Alkaliphilus metalliredigens QYMF: one gene and its partner. The protein of the gene in region 1 interacts with the protein of each later gene in a pairwise test. Links are inferred from orthologs where the notes say so. Each region holds a gene or a part of one and is shown in the gene's direction. Other genes may lie near its edges. The genes, in order: AMET_RS11005 and topA.

The links.
Region 2: the proteins of AMET_RS11005 (region 1) and topA interact in binary tests that used the Escherichia coli proteins (3 or more experiments, as listed by UniProt). The link is inferred for Alkaliphilus metalliredigens QYMF from one-to-one orthologs.

The regions. Positions count from the first base shown.
Region 1 is NC_009633.1:2,305,267-2,312,827, forward strand. The notes cover bases 1,897-4,603. They hold AMET_RS11005 (YigZ family protein), read left to right. Parts: upstream 1,897-2,778; coding sequence 2,779-3,429; downstream 3,430-4,603. Other genes in these bases: AMET_RS10995 (DUF3189 family protein), read right to left, coding at 1,897-2,053; AMET_RS11000 (NUDIX domain-containing protein), read left to right, coding at 2,274-2,705; AMET_RS11010 (CoA-binding protein), read left to right, coding at 3,484-3,876; AMET_RS11015 (sulfite exporter TauE/SafE family protein), read right to left, coding at 3,895-4,263; AMET_RS11020 (sulfite exporter TauE/SafE family protein), read right to left, coding at 4,260-4,603. In the rest of the region: GTPase HflX, read left to right, coding at 1-879; AMET_RS10990 (HEAT repeat domain-containing protein), read left to right, coding at 906-1,586; more of AMET_RS10995, read right to left, coding at 1,583-1,896; more of AMET_RS11020, read right to left, coding at 4,604-4,628; cysK (cysteine synthase A), read left to right, coding at 4,806-5,735; nadE (NAD(+) synthase), read left to right, coding at 5,932-6,675; AMET_RS11035 (YebC/PmpR family DNA-binding transcriptional regulator), read left to right, coding at 6,813-7,526.
Region 2 is NC_009633.1:2,748,124-2,757,277, reverse strand. The notes cover bases 4,408-7,353. They hold topA (type I DNA topoisomerase), read left to right. Parts: upstream 4,408-4,811; coding sequence 4,812-6,896; downstream 6,897-7,353. Other genes in these bases: codY (GTP-sensing pleiotropic transcriptional regulator CodY), read left to right, coding at 7,221-7,353; dprA (DNA-processing protein DprA), read left to right, coding at 4,408-4,739. Outside these bases: eam (glutamate 2,3-aminomutase), read right to left, coding at 244-1,512; AMET_RS13515 (YifB family Mg chelatase-like AAA ATPase), read left to right, coding at 2,102-3,637; more of dprA, read left to right, coding at 3,642-4,407; more of codY, read left to right, coding at 7,354-8,000; AMET_RS13490 (response regulator), read left to right, coding at 8,877-9,154. UniProt on the Escherichia coli protein: Releases the supercoiling and torsional tension of DNA, which is introduced during the DNA replication and transcription, by transiently cleaving and rejoining one strand of the DNA duplex.

The DNA.
Region 1 (7,561 bases):
AAATATAGAATGCCAAGATTGAAAGGCTTAGGCAAACAGATGTCAAAGCAAGGGGCAGGAATTGGGACCAGAGGACCTGGAGAGAAAAAATTAGAAACAGATAGACGACATATTCTAAGTCGAATTCATGATATTGAACAAGAGCTAAAAGAAGTAAAACAGAACAGAGAAGTACAAAGAGCCCAGCGTAAAAAATCAGAGATTCCCATTGTTGCAGTGGTAGGGTATACCAATGCAGGAAAATCAACTTTGATGAATCGGCTGCTGCAGATGAGTGAAACGTATCAGGAGGATAGAGAGGTTTTTGTTAAGGACATGCTCTTTGCCACATTGGATGTTTCTTTGCGCAAATTAGTATTTAATGAAAAGCTGACATTTATATTAACTGACACTGTGGGGTTTGTCAGTAAGCTTCCCCATGATTTAGTGAATGCTTTCAAAGCAACATTGGAGGAAGTACAGTATGCAGACTTGCTTTTACACGTAATTGATGCCTCCAATGATAATTTTGAAATGCAAAGAAAGACAACCCTAGGTGTTTTGCACGATTTGGGAGTCCAAAGCAAAAAAATCATTGATGTCTATAATAAGATAGACAAAGTTTCAGATGCCAGTGTTTTGCCTAAAGATGATAACACGCTTCATATTTCTGCCTTGAATAAAATCAACCTTGATAAATTAATTGAAAGCATTCGTCAAGAAATTGGTGTAAAGGTAATTGAATGTAAGCTTCTCATTCCCTTTGCAGATGGAAGTGTGGTATCCCAGATCCATCAAGAGGGGACGGTTCTGTCTACGGAATATGTAGAAGAGGGTGTCCTAATACATATTAAAATAGAGGATATGTATTACCAGAAGTATCAATCCTACGAAGTATAATGGGTGAATGTGGGGGGAATATCGAAATGGAGAATGGGTTGTCTATAACGATCAACTGGGGCAATGTGAAGGAATATGATGATCATTTTATTTCTTATTTGCTATTCTTAGAAGGAAAGAGTGTTTCTTTAATTAGTCAAATACGAAACTTATCAAAGGAAGAGGTAGACCAGCAGATTATTGAATCCAAAGTAAAGATGAAACAATCTAAAAAAACACAAGACTTTAGTCAAGTGTTCATGGTGCTCTTAGCCAGTACAAAAGAAGAACGATTAAACTTTTTACTTCAGAGTGATGGGCTGGTTAAAGAAGAGCTTATGAAGTATATGGTTATAAGGATCCCCACCATTGAAAATGCAGAAGATCTCATGATAGCCCTGTGGCTAGCGGGGCAACTAAAAGACAAAAGACTGCTTCCCGCCATCCATCAAGAGAGCAATCACAAGCATGGAGGCGTCAGGCGCATGGTTTGCTCAGCTCTTGGAAAAATTCAAGATCGAAGTAGTTTAGATGTTTTACATAGAGCGCTGCAGGATGGTAAACCACAGGTAAGACAATACGCTGCTAAATCCCTTGCAAGGATCGGAAATGAAAAGACCGTAACAAGACTAAAGGCACTACTTAAAAATCCAAATGAGACTGAATACGTCCAACGTGCATATGATAATACAATCAAAGAAATTCAGGAAAGATTAAAAAGAGGCTAAATAAAAGAAAGCCTCTTTTTTGTTTCTTTAACGATTTCCGTGAGATTAAAGTAAGTTTGTAGCGTGCCACGGGCCACAATAGGTCTGCCAAAGCTGACCCAATTCATTCTACGAGAACTAAATCCACCAACACGCATTAAAAAGTTGACCGTGGGCATGGTGCTGACCATGACTAGGTTAGCATCAGTCCCTTCAAGTAAGGACCAGGTTTCTTGTATAATAGGAACCACAAGATGAGGAACAAACTGTCTGCCTAGTGTATGGATTCTATGACCATCTTCATCAGTGCCACGGTAAATGATTTTTCCACGATCTTTTATCGTTAATGTATCGTAATAAGGAATGTTCAAAAGATCCTCAAGACTGGGTCTGTGATTGATTGGCAGTTTGTTTAAATGGATTGCAGATGCAGTGACTGAAGAGTGTGCCCCACCTACACAGTGATAGACAACATACACATTTTTCACCTACTTACGTTAATAATCTAGTTTCGTTTTTAGTTTTTCAAAAAGAAAGACAATTTATTTATGAATAATAGGAATAAAAAATACATATTTAGCAATAATGATATAAAAAGGGAATGAAAGAAGCGTTATGTGATTTGTGGAAATCTTCAGAATAGATGTTGTAAAATAATAGTAAATGTTGTATCATTAAGATAAGTTAAAAGGAAGGAGGATTCGTCCAATGCTGTTTAGAAACTGTGCTGGTGGCGTGGTGTTTTATGCAAATCAGGTGTTTATCTTAAAAAATGAAAAAAACGAATGGGTATTACCAAAAGGTGTAATTCGTAACGCGGACCTCCCCACAAATGTGGCGATTGATCGTGTAAAGATGGAAGCTGGAGTTGAGGCTGAAATTCTTTCCACGGCAGGAGGAACGAGTTACGAATTTTATTCTGTTACAAGGAAACAACCGGTGTGCAATCAGATTATATGGTATATAATGCGAGCTAAATCAAAACAGTTTAAAGTTAACAATGATTTAGGTTTTAAAGAGGGAGGCCTTTATCCCATAGATCAAGCCCTTGATATGATTACTTACAGTCAAGAAAAATCCCTGGTGAGTCTTTCCTACAAAAAGTACAAAGAATTTATGAAAGAAACATTAGCGGTATAAGAAGACAAAGGAAGCAGTGAGAGCTGCTTCTTTTCCATTTATAATGAATTTTACTTAAGAAGGAAGGGTATATATGATCAACCAATATCGTACATTATTGAAGTCTGGGGTGCAGGAGATTGTGATTGATAAATCAAGGTTTATTGGTTATGCAGCTCCAATTAGTAATGAAGAAGAGGCAGTGGCATTTATTGAAGAGATCAAGAAAAAGCATCGAAATGCAACGCATAATGTTCCCGTATATATTGTGGGGGAAAGAAATGAAGTACAGCGATATAGCGATGATGGAGAACCCTCTGGAACGGCAGGGGTGCCTATATTAGAAGTACTAAAGAAGGAAGACTTACGAAATGTGGTCGTTGTTGTGACAAGGTACTTTGGTGGAATCAAGCTAGGAACCGGTGGATTAGTAAGAGCCTATACAAAAGGTGTTAGGGTGGCCCTAGATGCAGGAAAAATCATTTTAAAAAAAATGTATGAAACCATGTCTGTAACCGTTGATTATACCCAGTTAGGCAAAGTGCAAAATGAAATTTTACAACATGGATACACGATTAAAGAAACCAAATATGATGAAGCTGTACACTTTATTGTATATGTCAAATTAGAAGATGTCAGCGATTTTAAAAAACAGATCGTTGAGTGGACAAGTAGTCGATGTGAATTGAATATAGTTGAAAAAGGATACTTAACTGAGATAGATGGAGAAATTATAATAGAATAGAATGTGAAAAAAAGGGTATAAGTATTAGGAAAGTAAAAAAGGAGGTCAATACCTATGGATCAAGTTGAAAAGAATAAAGAAGAAATGTTAAAACTAAAAACATGGGCTGTTGTTGGAGTCACACCAGATGAGGAGAAGTTTGGTTATAAGATTTATCAAAAACTTAAAAATCATGGATACCATGTATACGCAGTTAACCCGAAATATGATTCTGTAGAGGGAGATATAATCTACAACAGTTTGAAGGATCTCCCTGAAAAACCAGAATGCGTGAACATCGTGGTTAATCCTAAGGTGGCCAAGGGGGTTTTAGAAGAGGTGAAGGCTCTTGGTATACAATATGTATGGTTCCAGCCGGGCACATTCGATGAGGAAACCATTGCCCATGCTGAAGAAGCTGGACTGAACATTGTTTATTATGATTGTGTGTTAGTGGCTCTAGGGTAAACTCGAAAAAAGCAGGACTTAGCTTTCCCCTGATTTTTGCTTTCCTTTATACAGAAATTCGTAAACTCCCATTATTAATAAAAAGATTCCAAATAGTTTTCTTAAGGTATCCGATGGAAGCACTAGGGCTATTTTTGAACCGATGATTGTACCGAATATGCCAAAGGATACCAAAGGAATCGTAAAATTTAAAAGAACATTGCCATTTCTATAATGTATGAACACGGCAATAACAGCCACAGGAATAAACATTAATAAATTAACACCTTGAATACTCTGTTGCTTTAATTCCGTCAAAAAAATCAGGCCTGGAATTAGAATCGTGCCTCCTCCAATTCCCATGCCCCCTACGGCTCCTGTTAATAGACCTAATAAAAATAGAATCATGAAAATATCATCCTTATAGAAGCTAGAATCATAAAAACACCAAATGTTTTCCGTAGATAGCTAGCAGAAAACCGAGTAAGCAACTTAGAACCAATATAACTACCAATTACGGCTCCAGATGTGATTTGAAAAGTGATGGTGGGTTCAGCAAAGCCATGACGATAATATATGAAACTACTGACCATAGCAAATGGAAGAATAATAGAAATAGCTGTTGCATGGGCCTGATGTTGTTTAACACAGAAAATAAAGGTCAGGGCAGGGACGATAATTGTGCCACCCCCAGCACCGAATAGGCCATTGATAATGCCTGCTGTCAATCCAACCAGCATCATCTTAAACCAATGAATCTGTTTTTTTTTCATATGTACACCTCTGTATAACAAATTCTAGTATAGGCGATAAATAAGATGAACTACCCTTAACTTAACCATATTAGTAAAATCTATTCGCTGTCTTTCTTGACAGGTAAAGCAAGAGAACGTATAATTGCATTATATACATAAAAGCATACCGAAATACTATGGAATGGAGTGAGAAGTGTGAAAAAAGTAAACTATATTTATGATTTAATTGGAGATACCCCCTTAGTAAAACTGAATCGATTGGTAGAAGAAGACATGGCGGAAGTCTATCTAAAGCTTGAGTTCTTTAATCCAGGCAGCAGTGTGAAGGATCGTATTGCCTTAAGTATGATTGAAGATGCAGAGGAAAAGGGTCTATTGAAGCCAGGGGCCACTATTGTTGAGCCAACAAGTGGAAACACTGGGATTGGCCTAGCTATGATTGGTGCGGCAAAAGGGTATTCAGTCATTCTTGTTATGCCTGATACAATGAGCATGGAAAGGCGAAAGCTGTTGAAAGCATTTGGCGCTGAACTGGTATTGACATCGGGAGCATTAGGAATGAAGGGTACAATTGAAAAAGCTAAAGAGCTACTTGAAAAAAATCCTACCTATTACATGCCACAACAATTTGAAAATCCTGCCAATCCTCAAGTTCATCAAGACACGACGGCTAAGGAAGTATGGGAACAAACTGATGGTGAAATTGATGCATTTGTGGCTGGCGTAGGCACAGGTGGAACCATCACTGGGGTGGGAGGGTTTCTAAAGCAAAAAAATCCTAACATCAAAATCATTGCTGTAGAGCCTGAAAAATCGCCTGTAATATCAGGTGGGCAGCCGGGGCCTCACAAAATCCAAGGAATTGGAGCGGGATTCATTCCAAAAAACTTAAATGTAAATGTGATTGACCAAGTAATTCAAGTGAAAGACGACGATTCTTTGGTTATGGCTAGAAAAGTAGCAGCAATTGAGGGGATTTTAGTAGGTATTTCTTCAGGAGCTGCGGTTGTGGCAGCTTTGCAAGTAGCTAAAGAACTAGGAAAAGGGAAGCGTGTCGTTGTGATGATTCCTTCATCAGGTGAAAGATACTTAACGACTGCTCTGTTTGACTTTGACCAAGAATAATACCAATTAGACATTAAAATTAACTTAAATAAAGTTTGGATCAAAGAGAGTCTTAAATCAATTTAAGGCTCTCTTTAGAGTTGAAACAGTTGAATAAGGAAATATAACTTTCTTTAAACATTTTATTTAAGGAAATTTGCAGTAAATAAGTGGAAATGTGCTATAATGAATGAAAAATAAAGGAGTGGATTTTATCATGGAAATAGCAATGAAAGTTGAAAGGGTAGTTGCATGGTTAAGAGAACAGGTTGAAGAATCAGGTACAACGGGACTGGTAGTTGGCATTTCAGGAGGAATCGATTCAGCTGTTGTTGCGAACTTAATTTATCGGGCATTTCCTAATCAATCATTAGGTGTTATTTTACCCATTAGGAGTCATCAGGACGACATTGATGATGGATTAGCAGTAGCAATTGCCTGTGGTATTAAGCATACAACTGTTAACTTAGATAATGAGCATGAAAATGTACTCAGTAAAGCAATCAACGCTTTGCAAAAGCTAGAATTATATGATGAAAATAAACTTAGGATATCTGATGCCAACCTTCGTGCCCGCTTACGGATGAGTACATTGTATACCATAGCAAATAATGTCAACTCTCTTGTCGTTGGTACCGACAATGCAGCGGAATTACATACAGGATATTTTACTAAGTATGGAGATGGTGGCGTTGATATACTACCCATTGCTGGTTTGACAAAAAGAGAAGTATATCAGTGGGGAGAATACCTAGGGGTACCCCAGTCTGTGCTGAACCGTGAACCATCAGCGGGGCTTTGGGAAGGGCAAACTGATGAAAAAGAAATGGGAACAACCTATGAGATGATTGATGATTTCTTAGAGGGAAAAGAAGTACCTCAAAAGGATAAAGAAATTATTGAAAGGCTTCATGGCATTTCCCATCATAAAAGAGTGATGCCTCCTCTACCGAACATTTAATTGTAAGATGAGAATTAATTCGCTAGTTCGCTAGGATCATTGTATTGCGTCCTCGAAATGAATTGCATCGTAATAGGTAATATGCTAAAATTTATGTGTTGATTAGTGTCATTTACTTAAAGACAGGAGAGGATTTTGTGGGACGAATCGGTAATATTATTCAAAGAAAAGGCAAACAAGATGCAAAAAAAGCTAAAATATATACAAAGTTGGCAAGGTTAATCTCAGTTGCAGCTCGGGAGAGTGGCGGAGACCCTGAATACAATGCGGCTTTAAAAAATGCCATGGATAAAGCCAGAGCTCAAAATATGCCTAATGACAATATCGATAGAGCGATAAAAAAAGGAACTGGTGAAGCTGGTGGAAATCAATACGAGCAAATCATCTATGAAGGCTATGGACCAAGTGGGGTTGCAGTGATTGTTGAAGTATTGACGGATAACAGAAACAGAACCGCTGGAGATGTAAGACATGCTTTTGATAAGAATGGAGGGAACCTAGGGACTTCTGGTTGTGTAGCCTTTTCATTTGATCGAAAGGGTCAAATCGTAATCGAAAAAGAAGACACAATTGATGAAGAAACCTTAATGATGGGTGCCCTTGATGCAGGAGCAGAAGATTTTATAGTGGATGAAGAGGCCTATGCAATCATCACAACACCTGAAGATTTTACCATAGTAAAGGATAATTTACGACAAGAAGGTCACAAATTCTTCAGTGCAGACATCATCTATCTTCCCCAAGTGGAAGCAGAACTACCTGAAGAAGACATTAAAAAGATGAATAGACTCATTGATATGCTTGAGGACAATGATGATGTGCAAGAAGTCCATCATAATTGGAGTGTATAGGTGTCGTAACTGGAATTTGAACGTTTCGGAGTGTT
Region 2 (9,154 bases), 440 kb from region 1 along the record:
GCAATATAATACAAGTATGTCATTTTCTAAGTTAAATGATGAGATAGATAAGTTGAAGGTTTTCACTAATAAATTTTAATTTAAAGAGCAAAAAAACTAGGCTAAGCCTAGTTTTTTTGTGAGGTTTATTTTAGTTGTCATGAAAATCCACACTATTTATTAAAGGAGAGTCTGTACACGACATTCTCCAGATAGACTCAGTTATGATTCAGTGGTTAAGAACCCTCTGAACTAAGTTACATTTTACTTTAGTGTTTCTTCAATTGGAATTGTAGGGTGATTTGGATAATCAATCACTTCACCATCCCAAGTTCTAATTTTAATAGAATGAGAGCCTCTAGAAATTAGATATTGTGGAAGTATAGGAGTTTTTCCTTTTCCGCCAGGGGCATTAATGATATAGGTTGGAATTGCCATACCAGATGTGTAGCCTCTTAAGTACTCCATGATTTCGATGCCATCATCAACAGACGTGTTAAAATGACTAGTGCCAATAACATGTTTCGCATGGAATATATAGTAAGGACGAACACGACATTTTAATAGTTCGTGATTAAGTAATCTCATGACAAACTTATTATTATTAATGCCATTAAGGAGAACTGCTTGGTTACCTAATGGAATGCCCGCATTGGATAATCTATCACATGCTGCCTTGGACTCTTCTGTAATCTCCATGGGGTGATTAAAGTGGGTATTAATAAAAATAGGTGGGTACTTTTTAAGAATATTGATCAACTTATCTGTGATTCTTTGGGGCATAGTGACCAATGTACGAGAGCCCAATCTAATATAGTCTACGGATGGAATTGCATGTAATTCTCCCAATAACCAATCAAGCATACTATTAGAAAGGGTCAATGCGTCGCCACCAGTAATTAATACATCCCGGATTTCAGGATTATCACGAATATAATCAATCGATTCTTGTAAAACCTCTCGGGATGTATGGAGATCATTAGTTCCTATGTTTCTTCTTCGTTGACAATGTCTACAGTACATTGCACATTCATTGGTTACATTAATAATTAATCGATCGGGATAGCGGCGTGTAATTGATCCAGCAGGATTCGTGAACTCTTCTGCCATTGGATCTGTATCTCCTTTGGTATTGGCAATTTCGTAGCCATGGGGTATAGCCATAAGTTTAATTGGACAATACTTATTATTGTCATCAATTAGAGTGGTGTAATAAGGTGATACTGACCATCTAAATTCTTGTCCTACTTTTTTTATATCTTCAATTTCTTTATCATCTAACTTAATTATTTTTGTTAAGGTATCAACATCAGATATTCGATTGCTTAATTGCCATTGCCAATCATTCCAATTATCTTCAGTAGCACCAAAATGGGATAGGATTTTTTGCTTTTTCGCTTCGATTTCCACTTGACGAGATAATCCTTTGGGAATGAGGTCTTTTATCTCTAAGTAATCCTGTATGGTTAATTTTAGATGCTTAGCTCGATCGATTGAAATTTGACGACTGTTTGTTGTATCGGTATGATTCACATGATCTCCTCCTTGTTATTTAGTTAAAAGCAATAATACTATAAAAAAAAGTTTGGATAATCGAGGAAGTGATTGTCCTGTTTATAAACTTAGTTAGTAGTACTAGTATTTACAAAAAAAATTGCAAAGTCACATTAAATTAATACAGAAAATTTTACTAGATTTTTTGTATCGGCAAAGCACACTTAGGCGAGATCTCCTAAATTATAAAAACTTTTCCCAAACGTATGATATAAAAAGATAAACAATCACAGATATATTATAATAGGTATAAAAAGATGTGGGTAGAAAGGAAAGTATTGAAATTCTGGGAGGTTTTACGGTTATTAATATAAGATTTTATCATAATTTCATATTTATGTCAAACAAGCCTTAATTATGAATAGATAAAAATAATTTTTTCAAAATCTGAGCTTCATTGAGCTGTTCACGGCACTAAATATAATAGAAATAAGTTACTAGAGGGTTCATTTATTAAGTCGTTAAAAATTCTAAATAAACAAAAAATTACAAAAAAATAAAGGGAAAATATGTTCTGTATCGAATAGAGTATTTGAATTCTTAATGGTGATAGATGGGAAGTGAACACATGTTAGCAAAGATAAAAACATGCGGTGTTTATGGGTTACATGTCTCTGAAATTGAGGCAGAGGTGGATATTAGCAATGGATTGCCGGCAATCAACATCGTGGGATTAGGAGATATGGCTATTCGAGAGTCTAAGGAAAGGGTGAGAGCTGCCATTAAAAACAGTGGCGCATCATTTCCAATGAAGCGAATAACGATTAATCTTGCTCCTGCAGATACTAAAAAGGAAGGAACTCATTTTGATCTACCGATCGCCTTAGGTATACTAGCGGCCTCAGAACAAATAAAAATGGATATGATCTTTGATTTTTGTGTACTTGGAGAGCTTTCCCTTGATGGTAAAGTGAATAAAGTTAATGGTGTGTTACCCATGCTATTGGGGATGTTTAACAAGGGATATAGAAAGATAATCCTTCCAAAGGAAAATGTCAAAGAAGCGCGACTAGTAGAAGAAATGGAGATATATGGTGTGTCACATTTACAAGAAGTGATTCAGTGGTTGAATAATGAAGAAACAGTCGTACCGGTCACTGGCCATCACTTTGAAAATGAAAAATTCACTCAATACGACCATGATATAAGATACTTAAAGGGACAGGATAATTTAAAACGTGCCTTAGAAATAGCCGCAGCAGGGGGGCATAATTTACTGATGGTGGGACCACCGGGTGCTGGAAAAACAATGGCTGCCAGAAGTTTATCTTCAATTATGCCCCAAATGACATTTGAAGAGGCGCTTGAAGTCACAAAAATACATAGTGTCGCAGGGATCCTTGATTCTGAAAAAGGTTTGGTTAACCGTAGACCTTTTAGAAGTCCTCATCATACGATCTCAGTAACTGCGCTGACCGGTGGAGGACGAATACCTAAACCTGGGGAGGTCTCTCTATGTCATTATGGCGTACTGTTTTTGGACGAATTACCCGAATTTAGTAAAGGAGCTTTAGAGGTGCTACGTCAACCCTTAGAGGATCGTGTAATCTCGATTTCTAGAGCCCATAGTAGTTGCACTTATCCGGCTGATTTCATGCTAGTTGTTGCCATGAACCCATGCCCGTGTGGATATTATGGTTCTGAAGGACAGCAGAGTTGTACTTGTGGAGCTCATCAGATTAATCGGTATCTAAATAAAATTTCAGGTCCTTTACTTGATCGTATAGATTTAATGATTGAAGTGAGAGCAGTGTCCTATGGGGATTTAAAAGATAATGATAAGAGTGAGGAAAGCTCAAAGTGCGTTGGCAAAAGAGTTCAAATAGCAAGGGAACTACAGCAGCACCGATATAAACAAGAAAAGGTTTTATTTAATGCACAATTGAATACAATAGGGATAAACAAGTATTGTGTACTAGAAAAGGAAGCCGAAGAATTATTGAAGATGGCTTTTGATAAAATGAAACTTAGTGTTAGGAGTCATAACAGAGTGATTAAAGTTTCTCGTACCATTGCTGACTTAGACAAAAGTGAAATTATTTCTAAAAATCATTTGGCTGAAGCCCTACAATATCGAAACTTAAACCACTTTTCCCGGAGGTAAGAATATGAATCTTTCTAAAAAAGATATATTGATTTGGTTAAGTCACATCGGCGGAGTAGACCATCAAGTTTTGTCTTTCATGAAAAATTATTTTGGATCAATTGAAGAAATCTGGACTGCAGAATCTAAGCATATCTTTCATTGTCTACATAATCATAGCATAATTGCTTCGCGAATGATGAAAAATAGGAATATAGAGTTCTATGAAAAAGCCATTCGGGAAATTGAAAGAAGTCATATTCATGTCATCACTGAACTAGATACAAATTATCCTGAAAAGCTAAGACATATTTATCGACCACCGTTCGTATTGTATCAAAGAGGAAAACTTAATATGGCAAAGCCAGGTATTGCAATCGTAGGCGCACGAAAGGCAACACCCTATGGCAAGTGGGTAGCCCAAAAGTTTGCTCAAGAGTTAGCCGCTTATCATATTGGTGTCATCAGTGGACTGGCTTTAGGGGTTGATACAGCAAGTCATCAAGGTGCTTTGCAAAAGGAAGGGTACACCATAGCAGTTTTAGGATGTGGATTAGAACAATGCTATCCCGCCTCAAATCAAATGCTTTTCAATAAAATTATTGAAAGTGATGGATGCATCCTTTCTGAATATGCACCAGGCACGCCACCACTGAAGCATCATTTCCCTATGAGAAATAGAATTATAAGTGCTTTGTCCGACGGAGTTGTGATTATAGAAGCAGGGAAAAGAAGTGGCGCTATGATTACTGTAGAGTGCGGCATAGACCAAGGTAAAGAGATTTACGCTGTACCTGGAAATATTAATAGTGGGCAAAGCTACGGGCCAAATAACCTGATACAGCAAGGAGCTAAACCATTATTAGAGATATCTAATATTATTGAAGATTTAGAAAAGATATATCGGTTGGAAAGTCCTCAAACCGCAGAGCAGCTTGAACGTGATCTTAGTGAGAAGGAGATACTTGTATATAAGGTGATTGAGGAAAATCCAGTATCTATTGATGCAGTGATCAATCGTACGGGTATACATATATCAGAACTAAGTGCGTTACTAACAATTCTAGAAATAAAGGGATTCATTACTCAATTATCTGGAAATACATTTACAGTTAGCAAATAAATTGATATACTTTAAGAATTGATTTTGTCTAGCAAACTGAGTTAGTGTTGTAGGACAGTGGAGGTGATCGAAATGGCAAAATCCTTAGTAATTGTTGAGTCACCAGCTAAAGCAAAAACCATTGAAAAATTTTTAGGGAAAAGAAATTATATTGTGAAGGCATCAGTTGGTCATGTAATTGATTTGCCTAAAAGTAAGCTAGGTGTTGACATAGATAAAGACTATGAACCTCAATATATTACCATAAGAGGTAAGGGACCTGTATTAAAAGAAATTAGAACGGAAGCAAAAAAAGCAAAAAGAATTTATCTCGCGACTGACCCTGACAGAGAAGGTGAGGCGATTTCTTGGCACTTGGCCAATGCATTGAATATAGACAAAAATGAAGCATGTAGAATCGAATTTAATGAAATTACAAAAAATGCCATTAAAAGTGCAATTAAAACGCCAAGAAAGATCAATCATGATTTAGTAGATGCACAACAGGCTCGAAGGGTATTAGATCGTTTGGTAGGGTACAAAATCAGTCCTCTTCTTTGGCAAAAAATTAGAAGAGGACTCAGTGCAGGACGTGTTCAATCCGTAGCGACTAAAATGATTAAAGACAGAGAAGTAGAGATTAATGCATTTCAACCTGAAGAATATTGGTCTTTAATTTTACAGGTCCAAAACATGCAAAAAGAAAAGTTTGAAGTAAAGTTTCAAAGTGATCATTTAGGGAATAAGGACATTAAGTCAGAAGATGAAATAAACATAATAATTAATAAAATTAAAGACAAGCAATTAATGATTACAGAAGTGAAGCAAGGAGAAAAGAAAAGAAATCCCAGTCTCCCTTTCACAACAAGTACATTACAGCAAGAGGCATCGAATAAATTAGGATATTCTACTAAAAAGACCATGTCACTGGCACAACAATTATATGAAGGAATTGAGCTAGGGAAAGAGGGCTCAGTTGGTTTAGTGACTTACATTCGTACTGATTCCACTCGGATTTCTGAAGAAGCATCTCAGCATGTAGCTCAATACATAACAGAAAAAATTGGTGAGCACTATCTTCAAAAAAGTACAATCGTTAAGAAAGGAAAGAAGTCAGTTCAGGATGCACATGAGGCCATTAGACCTACTGATGTAACTCGATCTCCTGATGTGATGAAACCTTATCTTAAGAAAGACCAATATAAGCTCTATAAGTTAATATGGGAACGATTCGTTGCCAGTCGAATGGAACCGGCGCTCTTTGATACATTATCAATTACATTAGATGTAGAAGGAGTCACCTTTAAAGCAAATGGGTCAAGATTAAGATTTGAAGGGTTTCTGAAGGTTTATTCTCTTGCCAGTCGTTCTGAGGATACTGATTTGCCTGTATTAAACAAGGATGAGCTGACTTCAATCGTTGAAATCGATCCTAAACAGCACTTTACCCAGCCACCACCGAGATATACGGAAGCATCTCTAGTAAGAGCAATGGAAGAACAGGGAATTGGTAGGCCTAGTACATATTCTCCTACAATTGCCACAATCTTATCAAGGGGATATGTAGAACGAGAGGGAAGGAACTTACTACCTACTGAGCTAGGCATTTTGGTGACGGGGATTTTAGAGGACTTCTTTTCACAAATTATAGATGTACATTTCAGTGCAGAACTTGAGAATCAGCTTGATGAAATAGAAGAGGGAAAAAAAGGTTGGAAATCATTAATTGAAGATTTTTATCCATCATTTGAAGAGATGTTAAAGGTTGCAGAAGAACATATTGAAGAAATTCACTTAGTTGAGGAAAGTGATGAAATATGTGACCAATGTGACGCCCCGATGGTAATCAAGCATGGCCGCTATGGTAAGTTCCTAGCCTGTTCTAGTTATCCAGACTGTACTTTCACAAAACCAATTGTTCATAAAATAGATGTGAAATGTCCAAAGTGTGAAGATGGAGAGATTGTAGAAAGAAAATCTAAAAAAGGAAGACTTTTTTATGGATGTAGTGGTTTTCCAAGCTGTCGATTTGTATCTTGGGCTAAACCAATTAATGAAAAATGCCCACAATGTAATGAAATATTGGCTCATAAAAAAACAAAAAAAAGTGAAAAAATTACGTGTACCAACAGCGAATGTAAATACGAAAGACTCATAGAGGATGAAAATGAAAAGTAATAAATTAATTTTTTAACTAAAAATAGATTGAATGGTAAATTTATATGTGGTAAGATTGATTTTGTGTTTATTAGTAAACAATGGAATATAGATGCAAGGGTTACTTTCATTATAGTGCCCTACATTTACTAAGATCCTAAGGATTCTCTAATCATAAAGATGTAATGGGGACAGATTTGTAATGAAAAGCTAACATATAAATACAAGCAACGCATACCTACAGAACATTTTGAAAAAGCTATGAACATAATTACAAAAATGTTTTTTACCAATGAATAAATTATGGGATCCTAGATATTACAAAAGAATAAAGGAGGAAACAAAATGGCAAGTGAATTACTGGAAAAAACCAGAAGGATTAATCGAATTTTACAACAGTCGGGGGATCATGCTGTTTCATTCAATGAATTATGTAGAATTTTAAGTGAAGTATTAGATGCTAATGTATATGTAGCAAGTGCTAGGGGAAAGGTGTTAGGAGTCAGTTTGACTGATGCTACTGACTGTCCCATTGTAGTAGATGAGCGTACTGGTGAAAAGAGATTTCCAGAGGAATATAATGAACAATTGTTAAAGGTTACCGAGACTGAGTTTAATATTACCCAGGATGAACTTCTGAAATTTTTTAAATACGATATAGAAAGTTATGATAAATTGGTAACAATCGTACCGATAAGCGGGAGTGGTAATCGATTAGGGACAATTGTTTTAGCGAGGTTTGAAAAGGAATTTACTGATGAAGATTTAGTAATGGTAGAGTACAGTTCAACCGTAGTTGGTTTAGAAATTTTGAGAGCTAAAACTGAACTAATAGAAGAAGAAGCAAGAAAAAAAGCTGTTGTACAGATGGCTGTTGGAACTTTATCTTACTCGGAATTAGAAGCAGTAGAGCACATCTTTAATGAACTTGATGGTATGGAAGGATTGCTTGTTGCCAGTAAAATTGCTGATCGGGTAGGAATTACACGCTCTGTCATAGTCAATGCATTAAGGAAGTTTGAAAGTGCTGGTGTTATTGAATCAAGATCCTTGGGAATGAAGGGAACGCATATCCGAATTCTAAACGATCATTTGCTAGAAGAATTAAGACGATTAAAAAGATAGTTAAAAAGATAATATATAGAAGTCTAAATTGCTTAATATAGCCATTTAGACTTTTTTACCTTTCATAAAGTTGTATATCGAATTGGAAATCGAATTATAAATATTCAGCCTCCTTTATGAACTTGTATATACTAAAATTAGCCTCTCGATAGCTTGGATTTTTTCGACTGTAAGTATTACTATACACCTAGTGAACAGAATGAAATATACTAATAGAGCCTGTCTCACAGGCACACTTACTTTGATCTGGGCATTGGCAGCGCGTTTATGCTTATAATCGTTTACGTTAGCCCAAATCGGCTTAGAATCGATGTGATTAGCATAGGCATCAGAAAGTCCTTTGGTTTTAGCCTTGTGCGATGAGGTCAAATAAAATCTTATGAAATATTGCTGTAGTAACTTTGATTTTAAAATGACTCAGACTACTGTGAACCGGCACTTCATCAATGTTGGGGGACTCTTGTAAAATTACAGCATGCTTGATTTTTCGGTTCTTTTGATTGCCTTCCTAGTTCTCGAAAAGAGGAGATCTCTGGACGAGTATAGTATAGTAATGCATCCAGAAACAAACCCTTGGGTCGATGGGAGGTCGGTCACCATTTTGTAGAGTACAGACACTTTCTCAAGAACCATCGTATCGTCTACATGATCGATATAATCTATTAGTTCCGCAGCAAAGCCGAGTGTGTTATAGTAGTAGGGTAATAGCTCAAGTTGTAAATCCATGAAAATGCACCTGGCTTATGGTATTTTTGGTGGTTTAGTCACTTCCGTTTCACCATTTTGCTCAGGTGGATTTTTATTTTCTTTCAAAATTTTGGATTTTGAACAGGCTCTAACAGTAAGATTTCCTTTAAATAAATAGGAGGTAATTGTATGGGGACGGAAAATCTGCTAAGAAATATCAAAGTTCTTTATGTTGAGGACGAGCCAATTACACGTAACCAAGTCAGCAAAATTTTAAAAAAAAGTGTTGGCAAGCTGATTACGGCAGAAAATGGAAAAGAGGGTATAGAAAAATTTTTTGAATATCAACCAGATATAATTATAACTGATTTAATTATGGGGGATATAAGTGGTATTGAAATGATGGAAAAATTAAGGGCTGAAGGCATTCGATGTCCCTTCATTATCACATCAGCTATATCTGATTC